One region of the Bradyrhizobium dasycarpum genome, then DNA from elsewhere that is predicted to be linked to it. Evidence: predicted binding sites of a transcription regulator. Region 1 holds the regulator's gene; each other region holds the start of a gene.
What was found. The regulator LexA, encoded in region 1, represses DNA repair genes until DNA is damaged. The targets are predictions, from matches to a motif close to TGTTCNNNNTGTGTTCNG.
Positions count from the first base shown of each region.

Region 1 (3,606 bases):
CCTTACCAAGCAAGCCTCTCTGCTGCTTGAATTCGCAAGAAACACCTCGGATTCCGAGCTTTCCGCCAAGCTGATCAGCAAGGCTGCGGACCTGAAATCGCAGGCCGATCCGCTCCCCGACAGGGACCAAGGCCCCAAACCTCCCGACGTCGCATGGGACGTCAGCCGGGACGATCCGACGGCACCTTGACCACATGAGCGGGTGGCGCTGGCCGACTCAGTGTTGGCCAGGCTCATGCCGGCCGTTTCGCCTTTAGAATCACGTGTGCGAACTTGCACTTGCTCGATCAAGGAGAGCACGCAGGATAGATCATCCTGCGTGCTGCTTTGCCTCGCGTCTGCAGTCAGCTAGAACTCTCGCCGCCCCATTGAACGATGTGCGAGCAGGAGTTTCGCCCGTGGCCCTGATGCCGGTTTCCGACGCCTTTGCTGCGGTGCTGGCAGGTGCAGAGCCGCTGCCTGAACAGATGGTTTCGCTCGACGAAGCCTATCACCGCGTGCTCGCGCATGACGTCGCGGCGCGGCGCACGCAGCCGCCGCAGGCGATGTCGGCGATGGACGGTTACGCCGTGCGCGCGGCCGATGCGGCAACGGTCGATTCCCGGCTGACGGTGATCGGCGAGATCGCAGCCGGCCGTCCTTTCACAAGAGCAGTTGGCGCCGGCGAAGCCGTGCGGATCTTCACCGGCGGCGTCATCCCCGATGGAGCGGACGCGGTCGTGATCCAGGAGGACACTGTCGCGGACGGCAACAGCGTCACCATCAAGGAAGCCGCGATCGCCGGACGGCACGTCCGCCCGGCCGGGGTCGATTTCCGCGAGGGTGACGTGCTCCTGCGCAAGGGAACCCGCCTGACGGAGCGCGATCTCGCGCTTGCCGCGGCGATGAATCACCCGCACCTCGCCGTCTGCCGCCGTCCCAAGGTTGCGATCCTCGCCACCGGCGACGAGCTGGTGAGGCCGGGCACCACGCCCGGGCACGGCCAGATCGTCTATTCCAACGGCTACGCCCTGCATGCGCTCGCCCGCAGCGAGGGCGCCGAAACCATCGACCTCGGTGTCGCCGCCGACACGCTGGAGGCCACCTCCGCCGGAATCCGCCGCGCCCGCGAGAACGGTGCTGACATCCTGGTCACGACCGGCGGCGCGTCGGTCGGCGACCATGATCTGGTCCAGCAGGCGCTGCGGGGCGAAGGCATCTCGATGGCGTTCTGGAAGATCGCGATCCGGCCCGGCAAGCCGATGATGCACGGACGGCTCGGCGCAATGCGCGTGATCGGCCTGCCCGGCAATCCCGTGTCGTCCTACGTGTGCGCGTTCCTGTTCATGGTGCCGTTGATTCGCGCCTTGTCGGGCCGTTCAGTGATTCATCATCGCCGCGAGCGCGCCGTGCTGGGCAAGGATCTCGGCGCCAACGACCAGCGCGAGGATTACCTGCGCGCGCGCCTGGAACTGCGCGACGACGGTGCGCAAGTCGCCGTTCCCGTCAGCCATCAGGATTCCTCTCTGCTTGCGAATCTTGCTGCGGCACAGGTACTTCTCGTGCGCGCACCGTTCGCGCCGAAGGCCGAGGCCGGCAGCCCCTGCGAGGTGCTGCGGCTCCCCGTCTGAGTGCACGGCCACACGCATTCCGCGAGCTCGCCGCCGTTCACGGTAAATTAAGCAGTTGCGGAACATGTATCGAACATATAGTGTCCGTTCATGATTTGTTTCGAGCATGTAGCGGCTCATCGCTGAACTCATCGTCTCGGAATCGAACGACATCAACCGGGGGACTTTGGTCGAGATGTTAACGCGCAAACAATACGAGCTTCTGAGGTTCATCAGCGAACGTTTGAAGGAAAGCGGTGTGCCGCCCTCCTTCGACGAGATGAAGGACGCGCTCGACCTGCGCTCGAAGTCGGGCATCCACCGCCTCATCACCGCGCTCGAGGAGCGCGGCTTCATCCGCCGCCTGCCCAACCGCGCACGCGCCATCGAAGTGATCAAGCTGCCGGAGCTCCAGGCTGCCGCCGGCGCCCGGCGCGGCTTCACGCCGAGCGTCATCGAGGGCAATCTCGGCAAGGTCCGCACGAGCTCCAGCCCGTCCATGGGCGAGGGCGAGCGGCCCGTTGCGGTGCCCGTGATGGGCCGTATCGCGGCCGGTACGCCAATCGAGGCGTTGCAGACCCGCAGCCACACCATCAGCGTGCCGCCCGACATGCTCGGCTCGGGCGAGCACTACGCACTCGAGGTGCGCGGCGATTCCATGGTGGAAGCCGGTATCCTCGACGGCGACATGGCGCTGATTCAGCGCAACGAGAGCGCCGATACCGGCGACATCGTGGTGGCGCTGATCGACGACGAGGAGGCCACGCTCAAGCGCTTCCGCCGCCGGGGCGCCTCGATCGCACTCGAGCCGGCCAATGCCGCTTATGAGGTGCGCATCCTGCCGCCGAACCGCGTGAAGATTCAGGGCAAGCTGATCGGGCTTTACCGCAAGTACTGACTTCCGGAACGACTCGATCCGGACGTATTGCGGCGTCTGCGTGCGCCCTTCGGTCGGCATCGCCGATCAACAATTGGAGCGGACCAATGTCCGCTCCGGCTGGATCGTCTTTCCGGTTCTGCGCAGATGATCCGGCCCCTCCTCTCCGGCGATATCCTCCCTGGGCCGGCGCGAAGCAACATCGCTTCACGGCCGTTCGAGTTGGAGAGGACAGCCGAGCGCCAGAGCGTTTGAGTGCAGCCGTCGCGGCGCATCATCATGTCCGCAACAACACGGCGGTGAATGGGCAAGTCCGCAGCGCCCGCAATATCATCGTGCAGCCGTCGCAATCGAGCGGCCGGCGCAGCGGTCCGGGCCAGTCCCAGACGCCCGCCAGAATGCGCGGGACTTGGCTTTGTTCCTACCGACTTCGGGAAAGATAATGTGATCGCCCCTCGCGAATCACAGCCGCAGATCTGCCTACAACCGAGCAGAGCGTTGCATGCTTCTACTTCGAGGCCTGTGCCTCCAAGAGAGGTGCGGGTCGCTATCTTCGCATGAGGAGCACCCGATGTGTGACTACAGCCTGCATGCCGTCGCGACGCGTCCCGCTGAGGTCGGAGAGACGATCGTCACGACAACCTTCCGCGGCACCTCGACGCGCGGCTTCGCCTCCGAAGCCGATCTCTCCGTTGCGGTCTGCCTGCTGCCGGGGACGGAGCTCGCCTTCGCCGACAACGTCCGTTACGACAACCGCTGGATCTGGACGCGCACCGTCAACTCCCGCGTCGGCAAGTTCGGCAAGATCGATCCGCACATTCCCGATCGCCATCACGACGCGATCGAATTTCCTGGACGGCAAATACGTGCTGGTGACTCAACTGGTCGAAGGCCAGCGCGCAACCGTGCTGCAACTGCCGGTGACGCAGCCGGCCGGCGAACGCGAGCACAAGCCGCAGATCATCGCCGACAGTCGGTCACCGGTCACGCGCCTGCCGATTGGCTGACGTCGTCGCCCCCGGCCGATGGTCGTGGGCCTGGAATGAAATGCCATCGCCGGCCGAGGCCGGCGAGATGGTATGGTTTGCGTCCTGCGAAATCCCGTCCGATCGACCTCCCCCGCATCGCTCCTCAATCCTC
Region 1 is NZ_CP169574.1:1,538,867-1,542,472, forward strand. It holds gene ACETMP_RS07810 (hypothetical protein) at 1-190, shown strand, start outside; gene glp (gephyrin-like molybdotransferase Glp) at 399-1,610, shown strand; gene lexA (transcriptional repressor LexA) at 1,786-2,487, shown strand; partial or broken gene ACETMP_RS07825 (hypothetical protein) at 3,038-3,473, shown strand; gene ACETMP_RS07830 (ComEC/Rec2 family competence protein) at 3,598-3,606, opposite strand, start outside.

Region 2 (3,606 bases), 1.0 Mb from region 1:
CCCCTCGTAAAGACCGTCGCGAAAGATCCAGAAGCGCAGGCCCTCGGCATCCTCGATGCGAAAATAATCCCGGGTCAGCTGCTTGCCGTCCTGCCGCCACCATTCCATCGCGATGCGCTCGGGCCCCTCCACCCGCACCACGGCATGCAGCGCGCGGCGCCAGGTGAATTGATGCGGCGGACCATCCGGCACGGCCGCGAACGGCACCTTGATCGGCTCCGGCTTGTCGAACAGCCTTAAGGGACGCAGCGGCGGCTCGCTCTCGATCCGCGCCGGCCATTCGGCCTGCATGGCGGCAGCAAGATGATGCTGCGCCGGGGCGGCCATCACTGCACATTCGGGAATATGGGTATCCTCAGGCAGGTGCACGACGACGCGTTTTCCGCCGATGCGCGCGGCGATGCGGTCGATCAGCCCGGCGAGCTCGTCATTGTCGTGGACATGGGCGTCGAGATCGCGCTGCTCCTGCACCACGATCTCGGTGCGGCTCGCCGACAGACGCACCATGTCGAAGCCGAAGCCGGGATCGAGCGGATCGGCGAGCGCATCGAGACGCTCGCGGAACAGGCGGTCGATTACTGCGCTTTTCGTCACGGGACGTCCGGTCTCGACCATGATCGCGCGCACCACGCCGTCGGTGCGGAAGAAGGCGGCCTCCAGCCGGCGCGCGCGCTTTGCCCTGCTTCTCCATCGAGGCGATCAGCGTGTCGGCCAGCCGCGACAACGTCATCGCAATCATGGTGTCGGTCGCGATCGGCTCGGCGAAACGCTTCTCGACGATGTAGTCGGGCAGCGGCTTGCGCGGGCTGATCGGCGCATCGCCCTGCCCCAGCGCATGCGCGAGCAGCGTGGAGAACCGGGCGCCGAACCGCGCCGTGATCTCGCTTCGTGTGCGCGCGGCGACGTCGCCGATGGTCTTCAGGCCGGCGCGGCGCAGGCCGGTGGTGATGGCCTCGCCCGCACCGAGCGCGGACACCGGAAATGCACGGATCGCTGCCGCCTCGCCGCCATCGGCAACGATGCTGCTAGATGCCTGCCGCGTCAGCGTACGCGCGCAGACCGACGTGCCGGCGATCGCCGCACCGACGGCAAAGCCCTGCCGGCCGAGCGCACGAACCAGCGTCGCGAGCAGCGCAGCCTCGCCGCCGAACAGATGCGCGCAGCCGGTGATGTCGAGGAACAGCCCGTGCGGGGGATCGAGCGCCACCAGCGGCGTGAAGCGGTCGCACCAATCGGCGATATCGCTGAGCGTCTTCGCATCGGCCGCGACATCGGCGTCGAACACTTTTAAGTCCGGACACATCGCCCGTGCATTGGCCAAGGGTTGGCCGATGTACAGGCCGAGGCGCTCGGCGGCCTCGTCCAGCGCATGGATCACCAGCGCATTGTTGTCCTTGATGACGACGATGCTCGGATGCGCGGATTTACCCAGCCCGGCGATCCCAAGGAACCGCTGAATCCGGTCGATGGGCAGGCGCGGCAGCCACAGGCTGAGAATACGTCGACGGCTCGCTGAACTGGCACTCATCACAATTCCATTCCATGATCCACCGGCCGCAGGGGCCATGACGATTGCGCAAGAGCTCGGCATCGAAGCGCGGCGCGCCCCAAACGCTCCACACAGGTCCCGGCGGCGAATGCGCCGCGCGCAGCATCCATCGTGTCTCCGCGGTCGACGGCAAAGGTTGCGCGGCCATGCGCAGCATCAGGCCGGTGACGCCGGAGCCTTGCGCGGCCAGCGTCAGCTTGCGGCTCGCCACCAGATCGAACTGCCTGGTCTCGCCCCAGAGCTCGAGCACGACGGCGCCCAGCGCGTCGCAGGCGAGCGCATCGGCCGAGGTGCGCAGCGCGCTCTCGACATCGGCGGCGCGGACCATCACCACGCGGCGCGGATCGAGGCCGAGCTCTTTGAGCCCGCTCATCGACAGCGCGCCGGTTTCCATTTCCGAAAAATCCTGCCGCACCCACAGCAGCGGCTTGCGTGCCGCCACGCGCCCCGCAAGTCCCATGACAAAACCCGTTGCGGCCACGCCCTGGCGCCCCTCGCAAAACACCTCGTGGATCGCCGCACGCGCGAGCCCGCCCTTCAGCGCGGCATCGATCCCGCTGTGGCCGAGCGCCACCCGATCGTGCTGATGCACGATCTCCGCCGTCTCGATGCGCTCGATCTGGCCGCGCAAGATCGCAAGCGCGCTTCCACGTGCGCCGCTCATGCTCGCCGCTCCTTCAGAGATTGATGCCGTGGTCTTCAAAAGAAGAACCAGCAGCTGGCTCATTTGTTCATGATATGTTCTAATATAAAGCTAACGGCGCGCGGAGAGTCAATCGAATTGGCGCTCCGTCGGATTCATCAGCGGAATCAACGGGATTCAGTCATGGACGTACAACGTAAGCTGGAGATCCTGGCCGATGCCGCCAAGTACGACGCGTCCTGCGCCTCCAGCGGCACCGAAAAGCGGGATTCCAGCGACGGCAAGGGCATGGGCTCGACCGCGCCCGGCATGGGCATCTGCCATTCCTATGCGCCGGACGGACGCTGCATCTCCCTGCTCAAGGTGCTGCTGACCAACGCCTGCAATTACGATTGCCTCTATTGCGTCAACCGCGCCTCCTCGAACGTGCCGCGCGCCCGCTTCACCATCGAGGAGGTGGTCAAGCTGACGCTCGACTTCTACCGGCGCAATTACATCGAGGGCCTGTTCCTCTCCTCCGGCATCATCCGCAGCCCTGACTACACCATGGAGCAAGTGGTGAGTGTCGCGCGAAAGCTGCGGGAGGAGCATCACTTCCGCGGCTACATCCATCTGAAGACCATTCCGGAAGCCGACGACGCCCTGATCGCAGAAGCCGGCAAATATGCCGACCGTCTCTCCATCAACATCGAGATGCCCCAGGAAGCCAGCATGCAGCAATTCGCGCCCGAGAAAGACGTGCGCGCGATCCGCCGCACCATGGGCCGGCTGCGGCTGAAGCTGGACGAGGCCGAGGAAGGCCGGAGCGCGAAGGCCAAGCCGCAGCGCTTCGCGCCGGCCGGCCAAAGCACGCAGATGATCGTCGGTGCCGACGGCGCCTCCGACCACACCATTCTCCACACCAGCGCCAATCTCTACGGCGCCTACCGGCTGCGGCGCGTCTATTATTCCGCCTTCAGCCCGATCCCCGACGCCAGCCGCGCCTTGCCATTGGTGCAGCCGCCGCTGCTGCGCGAGCACAGGCTCTACCAGGCCGACTGGCTGATGCGGTTCTACGGCTTCGATGTCGGCGAGATCGTCGACGACAGCGCGATGCTGCCGCTCGAGATCGATCCAAAGCTCGCCTGGGCGCTGCGCCACCGCGACCGCTTTCCGCTCGACGTCAACCGTGCCAGCCGTGAGGAGCTGCTGCGCGTGCCGGGCTTCGGCACCAAGGCGGTCGAACGCATCATCGCGGCACGGCGCACCACCACGATCCGCCTCGCCGATCTCGCGCGGCTGCATGTGCCCCGCAACAAGGCGATGCCGTTCATCGTCCTCAGCGATCACCGGCCGTCGTCACACCGTCTCGACGACGCGCGGCTGATCGAACGGTTCAAACCGAAGGCAACGCAACTGGGGTTTGGCTTCTGAT
Region 2 is NZ_CP169574.1:2,583,720-2,587,325, forward strand. It holds partial or broken gene ACETMP_RS12680 (DNA polymerase Y family protein) at 1-1,528, opposite strand, end outside; gene ACETMP_RS12685 (ImuA family protein) at 1,425-2,213, opposite strand; gene ACETMP_RS12690 (putative DNA modification/repair radical SAM protein) at 2,376-3,605, shown strand; gene ACETMP_RS12695 (UdgX family uracil-DNA binding protein) at 3,605-3,606, shown strand, end outside.
Region 2: the regulator LexA is predicted to act here: its motif matches at 2,278-2,295, upstream of ACETMP_RS12685 (ImuA family protein).

Region 3 (3,606 bases), 2.5 Mb from region 1:
CCGGCCTTGGCGATGACAGGCCCCGAGGTGGCACGGAAGCCGACGCCGAGCTCCTTGGCGACGATCTGCGCCAGCGTGGTCTTGCCGAGGCCGGGGGGACCGACGAACAGCACGTGATCCAACGCCTCGCCACGCTTGCGCGCCGCCTCGATGAAGATCGACAGGTTCTTGCGCGCCTGCTGCTGGCCGACGAAATCGGACAGCGATTGCGGCCGCAGCGCAGTATCGCCGACATCGTCGCTGCGGCGCTCGGGCGAGACCATGCGGCTGGCCTTGGGGTCGCTCACCTAGTGAACTCCTCGTAGGGTGGGCAAAGGCGCCCTTCGCGCCGTGCCCACCACGTCTCCGATCGCTCCAAAGATGGTGGGCACGCTGCGCTTTGCCCACCCTACGAGACTGACCATTGCCGCGCTCACTTCGCCAACTCCTTCAGGCCGAGGCGGATGAGCTGTGCCGTCTCGGCGCCCTCACCCGCGCTGCGCGAGGCCGATGCGATCGCAGCAGCCGCCTGCGGCTGGCCGTAGCCGAGATTCACCAGCGCGGAGATCGCATCCGCCACCGGGCGCGGCGCGCGCTGGTCGTCGACGGCACCGGCGAGATGCACGACGGCCGGATCGACATTGGCGAAGGCCGGCGCCTTGTCTTTGAGTTCGGTGACGATGCGCTCGGCGACCTTGGGGCCGACGCCGGGCGTGCGCGCCACCGCGGCCTTGTCGCGCAGCGCAATCGCATTGGCGAGATCGGCCGGCGCCAGCGTGCCGAGCACGGCGAGCGCGACCTTGGCGCCGACGCCCTGCACGGTCTGGAGCAGGCGAAACCATTCGCGCTCCTGATCGGTGCGGAAGCCGAACAGTTTGATCTGGTCCTCGCGGACATAGGTCTCGATCGAGAGCACGGCGGCCTCGCCCGGCGAGGGCAGATGCTGCAAGGTGCGCGAGGAGCAATGCACCTGATAGCCGACCCCGCCGACGTCGAGGATGACGAAATCCTCGCCGTAGGAATCGATCAGGCCCTTGAGCTTGCCGATCATCGCTGCGCACCCATCGCTTGAAGGACGCACGGCACACCGGATCCGTTCCCTCCCCCTTGTGGGGGAGGGTCACGGAGGGGGGTGCCACACGGGGATTCTCTCGAAGGCGCGAGCGCGGCATGCGCCGCTCACCAACGACCGCGGCACCACCGCTGCGGCTACCCCTCTCCCCAGTCCTCCCCCACAAGGGGGAGGGAGCGCACCGCCGATGCCGCTCATCTGTGCCTCGCGACGCGCATCATATCCCCACCACCTTCAGCCGGAGCGCTGTGCTCTGGCGGTGATGGGCGTGGGTGATGGCGATGGCGAGCGCGTCGGCGGCGTCTGCCGACGGCGGCTCGGCCTTGGGCAGCAAGATCTTCAGCATCATCGCGATCTGTTGCTTGTCGGCATGACCGGCGCCGACCACGGTCTTCTTGACCTGGTTCGGCGCATATTCGGCGACCGGGATGCCGAACATTGCGGGCGCCAGCATGGCGACGCCGCGGGCCTGGCCGAGTTTCAGCGTGGCGACGCCGTCCTTGTTGACAAAGGTCTGCTCGACCGCCGCTTCCATCGGCTGATGGCTGGAGAGAACGGCCGCGAGCCCTTCATGGATCGCGAGCAGGCGGCTCGCCAGCGGCAAATCGTCCGGCGGCTCCACCGAACCGCAGGCGACGTAGATCAGCCGGTTGCCCTCAGCCTCGATCACGCCCCAGCCGGTGCGGCGCAGGCCGGGGTCGATGCCGATGATGCGGACGGGGCCACGAATCGGGAGCGCAGTCATGGGCCAGTGATAGCGGCTGGCCGCCGGAAGCGAAACAGAAACAGAACAGAAGTAACAGGGGAAGTGGGTCGGACAGCACCTGCCCCGTATTCCGCCGTCATACCCCGCGAAGGCGGGGTATCCAGTACGCCGCGGCTTATCCGTATCCTTCGAACGTCTCTGGAATACTGGATCGCCCGCCTTCGCGGGCGATGACAGCGGCGGTTGAGGCTAGCAGGCAGGCGCCTACCCGCCCATCTTCGCCATCAGCGCGTCCGAGACCTCGAAATTGGCGTAGACGTTCTGGACGTCGTCGTGCTCGTTGAGCAGATCCATCAGCTTGAGCAGCTTCTCGCCGGTCTCGTCGTCGACCGCGACAGTGTTCTGCGGCTTCCAGATCAGCGCGGCCTTGCGCGGCTCGCCGAACTTGGCTTCCAGCGCCTTGGCAACGTCGCGATAGCCTTCGGTCGAGGCGTAGATCTCGTGACCGCCTTCGCCGGAGACGACGTCGTCGGCGCCGGCCTCGATCGCGGCATCGAGCATGGCGTCGTCGGAGGCGACGCTGCGGTCGTATTCGATGATGCCGGTGCGGTCGAACATGAAGGCGACCGAGCCGGTTTCGCCGAGATTGCCGCCGGACTTGGTGAAGAAGGAGCGGATGTCGGAGGCGGCGCGGTTGCGGTTGTCGGTGAGCGCTTCGACGATGACGGCGACGCCGCCGGGGCCGTAACCCTCGTAGCGGATCTCGTCATAATTCTCGCCGTCGCTGCCGAGCGCCTTCTTGATGGCGCGCTCGATATTGTCCTTCGGCATGTTCTCCTGGCGCGCCGCGATCACGGCGGCGCGCAGACGGGGGTTCATGGCGGGGTCGGGCGTGCCGAGCTTGGCGGCGACCGTGATTTCCCGGGCCAGCTTGCCGAACAGCTTCGACTTCTGGGCATCCTGCCGCCCCTTGCGGTGCATGATGTTCTTGAATTGGGAATGTCCGGCCATGCGTGGTCTCTTGGGAAATCGTCAGCCAAAGGTGGAGCGTGGGAAGCGCGGCCTTATAGGCCGCCAACCCGCCGGAATCAAAGGGATCTCCTACTCCTAAGGTAGCACCCTAAAGGTGGCCCTGGGTACGGCCGGGTGCCTAGAGATCGGGCATTGTTAACCCTGATTTCATTCCGGACTGCGAAAATAGCGTCCGACCATTCCCCGACAAGAGAGAGCCGATGGCGTTCGGACTATTTCGGAAGCGTCTACCGGACCAGGCTGCGCCTGCGGCCGCCCCGGCGCCGCCGCAGCCGGCGGCCCATTCCGAGCCCGCTGCCGCGGCCGAGACTGATTCGGCACGGGAAATCCTGGAGCTGCTGGAACTCGAGCTCGGCGCCATGATCCGCCAGCTCGAGCGCGCCGCCAATTCGGTGGCCGGCGGCGCCGAGGCGACCGCGGCGACGCTGGCCGCCATCCGCGACCGCACCGACGCCCTGACCGGCCGGACCAACGCCGCGCAATCGACCGCCTCCACCTTCGCCCATGCCGCCGACAAGTTCACCCAGTCCGCGCTGGGTATCGGGGCGCAGGTTCGCGAGGCCGGCAAGCTCGCCGACGCGGCCAGTGCCGCGGCGCAGGAAGCCCGCGCCAATGTCGACCGCTTGCGGGAATCCTCCGCCGCCATCGGCAACGTCGTCAATCTGATCGCGCAGATCGCGCGGCAGACGACGCTGCTCGCACTCAATTCGACCATCGAGGCCGCGCGCGCGGGCGCCGCGGGAAAGGGCTTTGCGGTCGTCGCAACCGAGGTCAAGGCGCTGGCGGTGCAGACGCAAGGCGCGACCGAAGAGATCAC
Region 3 is NZ_CP169574.1:5,968,557-5,972,162, reverse strand. It holds gene ruvB (Holliday junction branch migration DNA helicase RuvB) at 1-287, opposite strand, end outside; gene ruvA (Holliday junction branch migration protein RuvA) at 413-1,030, opposite strand; gene ruvC (crossover junction endodeoxyribonuclease RuvC) at 1,269-1,796, opposite strand; gene ACETMP_RS28470 (YebC/PmpR family DNA-binding transcriptional regulator) at 2,022-2,768, opposite strand; gene ACETMP_RS28465 (methyl-accepting chemotaxis protein) at 2,990-3,606, shown strand, end outside.
Region 3: the regulator LexA is predicted to act here: its motif matches at 1,827-1,844, upstream of ruvC (crossover junction endodeoxyribonuclease RuvC).

Region 4 (3,606 bases), 1.6 Mb from region 1:
CACCACGTCCGGTTCGCCGCCAGCCTTCTCCGTCCCCGCCCAGCTCCAGATGCCGATTCCGGCGTCGCAATGCGTGGCGGCGTCCCGCATCGACAGCCATTGCGGCGCCGGTTGCTTGCCGGCAACGATGACGTTGATGCGGTTGTAGGTGCGCAGGCAGTGGTCGGCGATCCACAGCAGCGTGTTGGCATCAGGCGGGAAGTAGATGCGAACGATGTCGGCCTTCTTGTTGGCGACGAGATCGACGAAGCCGGGGTCCTGATGGCTGAAGCCGTTATGGTCCTGACGCCAGACGTGCGAGGTCAGGAGGTAATTCAGCGAGGCGATCGGGCGCCGCCACGGCAACTCGCGCGTGACCTTCAGCCATTTGGCGTGCTGGTTGAACATGGAATCGACGATGTGGATGAAGGCCTCGTAGCACGAGAAGAAGCCGTGCCTGCCGGTGAGCAGATAGCCCTCGAGCCAGCCCTGGCAGAGATGCTCGCTCAGCACCTCCATGACACGGCCATCCTGCGCCAGATGCACGTCGTAGGATCTGATCGGCTCCATCCAGACGCGTTCGGTCGCCTCAAACACGGCGTCCAGCCGGTTTGACGCGGTCTCGTCCGGGCCCATGATGCGGAAGTTACGCTCCTTCGCGTTGAGGCGGATGACGTCGCGCAGGAACTTGCCGAGCTCGCGCGTCGCTTCGGCCATGACGCCGCCGGGCTGCGGCACCTCGATCGCGAAGCGGTGGAAGTCCGGCAGCTTCAGCTCCTTCTTCAGCAGCCCGCCATTGGCATGCGGGTTGGCGCCCATGCGGCGGTCGCCGCGAGGCGCGAGCGCCTGAAGCTCGGGAACGAGGGCGCCGCTCGCGTCGAACAGCTTTTCGGGCTCGTAGCTGCGCATCCAGTCTTCGAGCACTTTCAGGTGCGCCGGATTCTCGCGGCAGCCGGCGACGGGGACCTGATGCGCGCGCCAGAAGCCCTCGACCTTCTTGCCGTCGACCTCCTTAGGGCCGGTCCAGCCCTTCGGGCTGCGCAGCACGATCATCGGCCAGCGCGGCCGCTCGACGCTGCCGCGCCCGTCGCGGGCGTGCTGCTGGATCGAGCGGATGCTGGCGAGGGCGACGTCGAGCGCGTCCGCCATGGCCCGGTGCATCAATTTGGGGTCGTCACCCTCGACGAACAGCGGCTCGTGGCCGAAACCGCGAAAGAGATCGCGGATTTCCGCATCTCGCATCCGGCCCAGCACGGTCGGATTGGCGATCTTGTAGCCATTGAGGTGCAGGATCGGCAGCACCGCGCCGTCATGGGCGGGGTTCAGGAACTTGTTGGAGTGCCAGGACGCAGCCAGCGGACCGGTCTCGGCCTCGCCGTCGCCGACGACGCAGGCGACGATCAAATCAGGATTGTCGAAGGCCGCGCCATAGGCGTGCACCAGCGCGTAGCCGAGTTCGCCGCCCTCGTGGATCGAGCCCGGCGTTTCCGGCGCCGCATGGCTCGGGATGCCGCCGGGAAAGGAGAACTGCCGGAACAGCTTGCGCATGCCGGCCGCATCGCGGGCGATCTCGGGATAGATCTCGCTGTAACTGCCTTCCAGATAAGTGTTGGCGACCATGCCCGGCCCGCCATGGCCGGGGCCGCAGACATAGATCACGTCGAGATCGAGCGCGAGGATCACGCGGTTGAGATGGGCGTAGATGAAGTTCAAACCCGGCGTCGTGCCCCAATGGCCGAGCAGGCGCGGCTTGATGTGCTCGGCCCGCAACGGCTCGCGCAGCAGAGGATTGTCGAGCAGATAGATTTGCCCCACGGAGAGGTAGTTTGCGGCGCGCCAATAGCGATCAAGCAGATCGAGATCGCTGCTCGCGACAGCTGATTGTTGTTGATTTGTCATATTCTTGCCGATCGTTGCCGAGCCAAGCCTCGCGATCGTCACCAACTTTGTTCCGGCGCGATCGATCCCGGGGCGACATCAAACGAGATCGTTACGACAGCCTTGTTGCGTGAGGTCAAAGGACCGCGCTCGAAATTTGGGCGATAGCTCCGCCTGGGTTGTTTTCCCATTCCTTGTTTGTGTTCTTGATTTGTTCCTATCTCGTGCTATCTTGGCTTCATGAGTCCAGCAGCATCCTCACATGCTCTCAAGCACCCGCCGGTCAAGGCGCCCTCCGAGCCGGCGGGTGCGGACTCTGATTTTCCGGAACTCGGCGTCGCCATCGACCGCGCCCGCCGGCGAGGGCGGGGGGCGCAGTCCAATGCCAGCGGCCGCTACGAGGCCGAGGCGCGCGTCGCTTTCGACGACGGCTGGCAGAGCCTGGAAGAGCTGCCGCCGTTCAAGACCACGGTCGCAATCGACACGTCGCGCAAGGTGATCACCCGTAACGACTCACCCGACATCGGCTTCGACCGCTCTATCAATCCCTATCGCGGCTGCGAGCACGGCTGTGTCTACTGCTTCGCCCGGCCGACCCACGCCTATCTCGGCCTGTCGCCGGGCCTCGATTTCGAATCGAAGCTGTTTGCGAAACCCGAGGCGCCTTCGCTGCTCGAGAAGGAGCTCGCCGCCTCCGGCTACGAGCCGCGGATGATCGCGATCGGCACCAACACCGATCCGTATCAGCCGATCGAGCGCGAGCACAAGATCATGCGCGGCATCCTCGAGGTGCTGGAACGTGCCGGCCATCCCGTCGGCATCGTCACCAAATCAGCGCTGGTATTGCGCGACATCGACATTCTCGCGCGGATGGCCAAGCGCAACCTCGCCAAGGTCGCGATATCAGTGACCTCGCTCGATCCGAAACTGGCCCGCACCATGGAGCCGCGCGCCGCGACACCGCCGAAGCGGCTGGAGGCGCTGAAGCAGCTCTCGGACGCCGGCATTCCGACCACCGTGATGGTGGCGCCGGTGATCCCCGCGCTGAACGATTGCGAGATCGAGCGCATTCTCGATGCCGCCGCCCATGCCGGCGTCAAGGAAGCCTCCTATGTGCTGCTGCGGCTGCCGCTTGAGGTGCGCGATCTCTTCCGCGAATGGCTGATGGCGAATTATCCGGACCGCTACCGCCACGTCTTCACCCTGATCCGCGACATGCGCGGCGGGCGCGATTACGATGCGAAATGGGGCGAGCGGATGAAGGGCACCGGCCCGATGGCTTGGACGATCGGCCGCCGCTTCGAGATCGCCTGCGAGCGGCTCGGGCTGAACAAGCGGCGCTCCAAGCTGACGACGGATCACTTTGCGCGGCCGAAGCGGAACGGCGACCAGCTCAGCCTGTTCTGATCGGAAACGGAAGAGGCGTCGCATGCTAGGGGAACACAACGTGCCGGTGCCGCGGCTCACGGTCATCACGCTCGGCGTCAGCGACATCCGCGCCAGCATCGCTTTCTACGACGCGCTCGGTTTCTCGCGCCGGCTGAAGGCGACCGGCGAGGCCGTCGCGTTCTACGATACCGGTGGTCCCGTGCTCGCTTTGTATGGCTGGGATCAACTCGCGGCCGACGCGGGGCTGCCAGACCAGCCGAGGCCGCAGGCCTTCCGCGGCATGACGATCGCCTGGAACTGTCGGACCCGTGAGGAGGTCGATGCGGTGATGGCCTTTGCGCTCGGCAAGGGGGCGAAGCT
Region 4 is NZ_CP169574.1:3,116,750-3,120,355, reverse strand. It holds gene ACETMP_RS15135 (phosphoketolase) at 1-1,878, opposite strand, end outside; gene ACETMP_RS15130 (PA0069 family radical SAM protein) at 2,098-3,264, shown strand; gene ACETMP_RS15125 (VOC family protein) at 3,287-3,606, shown strand, end outside.
Region 4: the regulator LexA is predicted to act here: its motif matches at 2,059-2,076, upstream of ACETMP_RS15130 (PA0069 family radical SAM protein).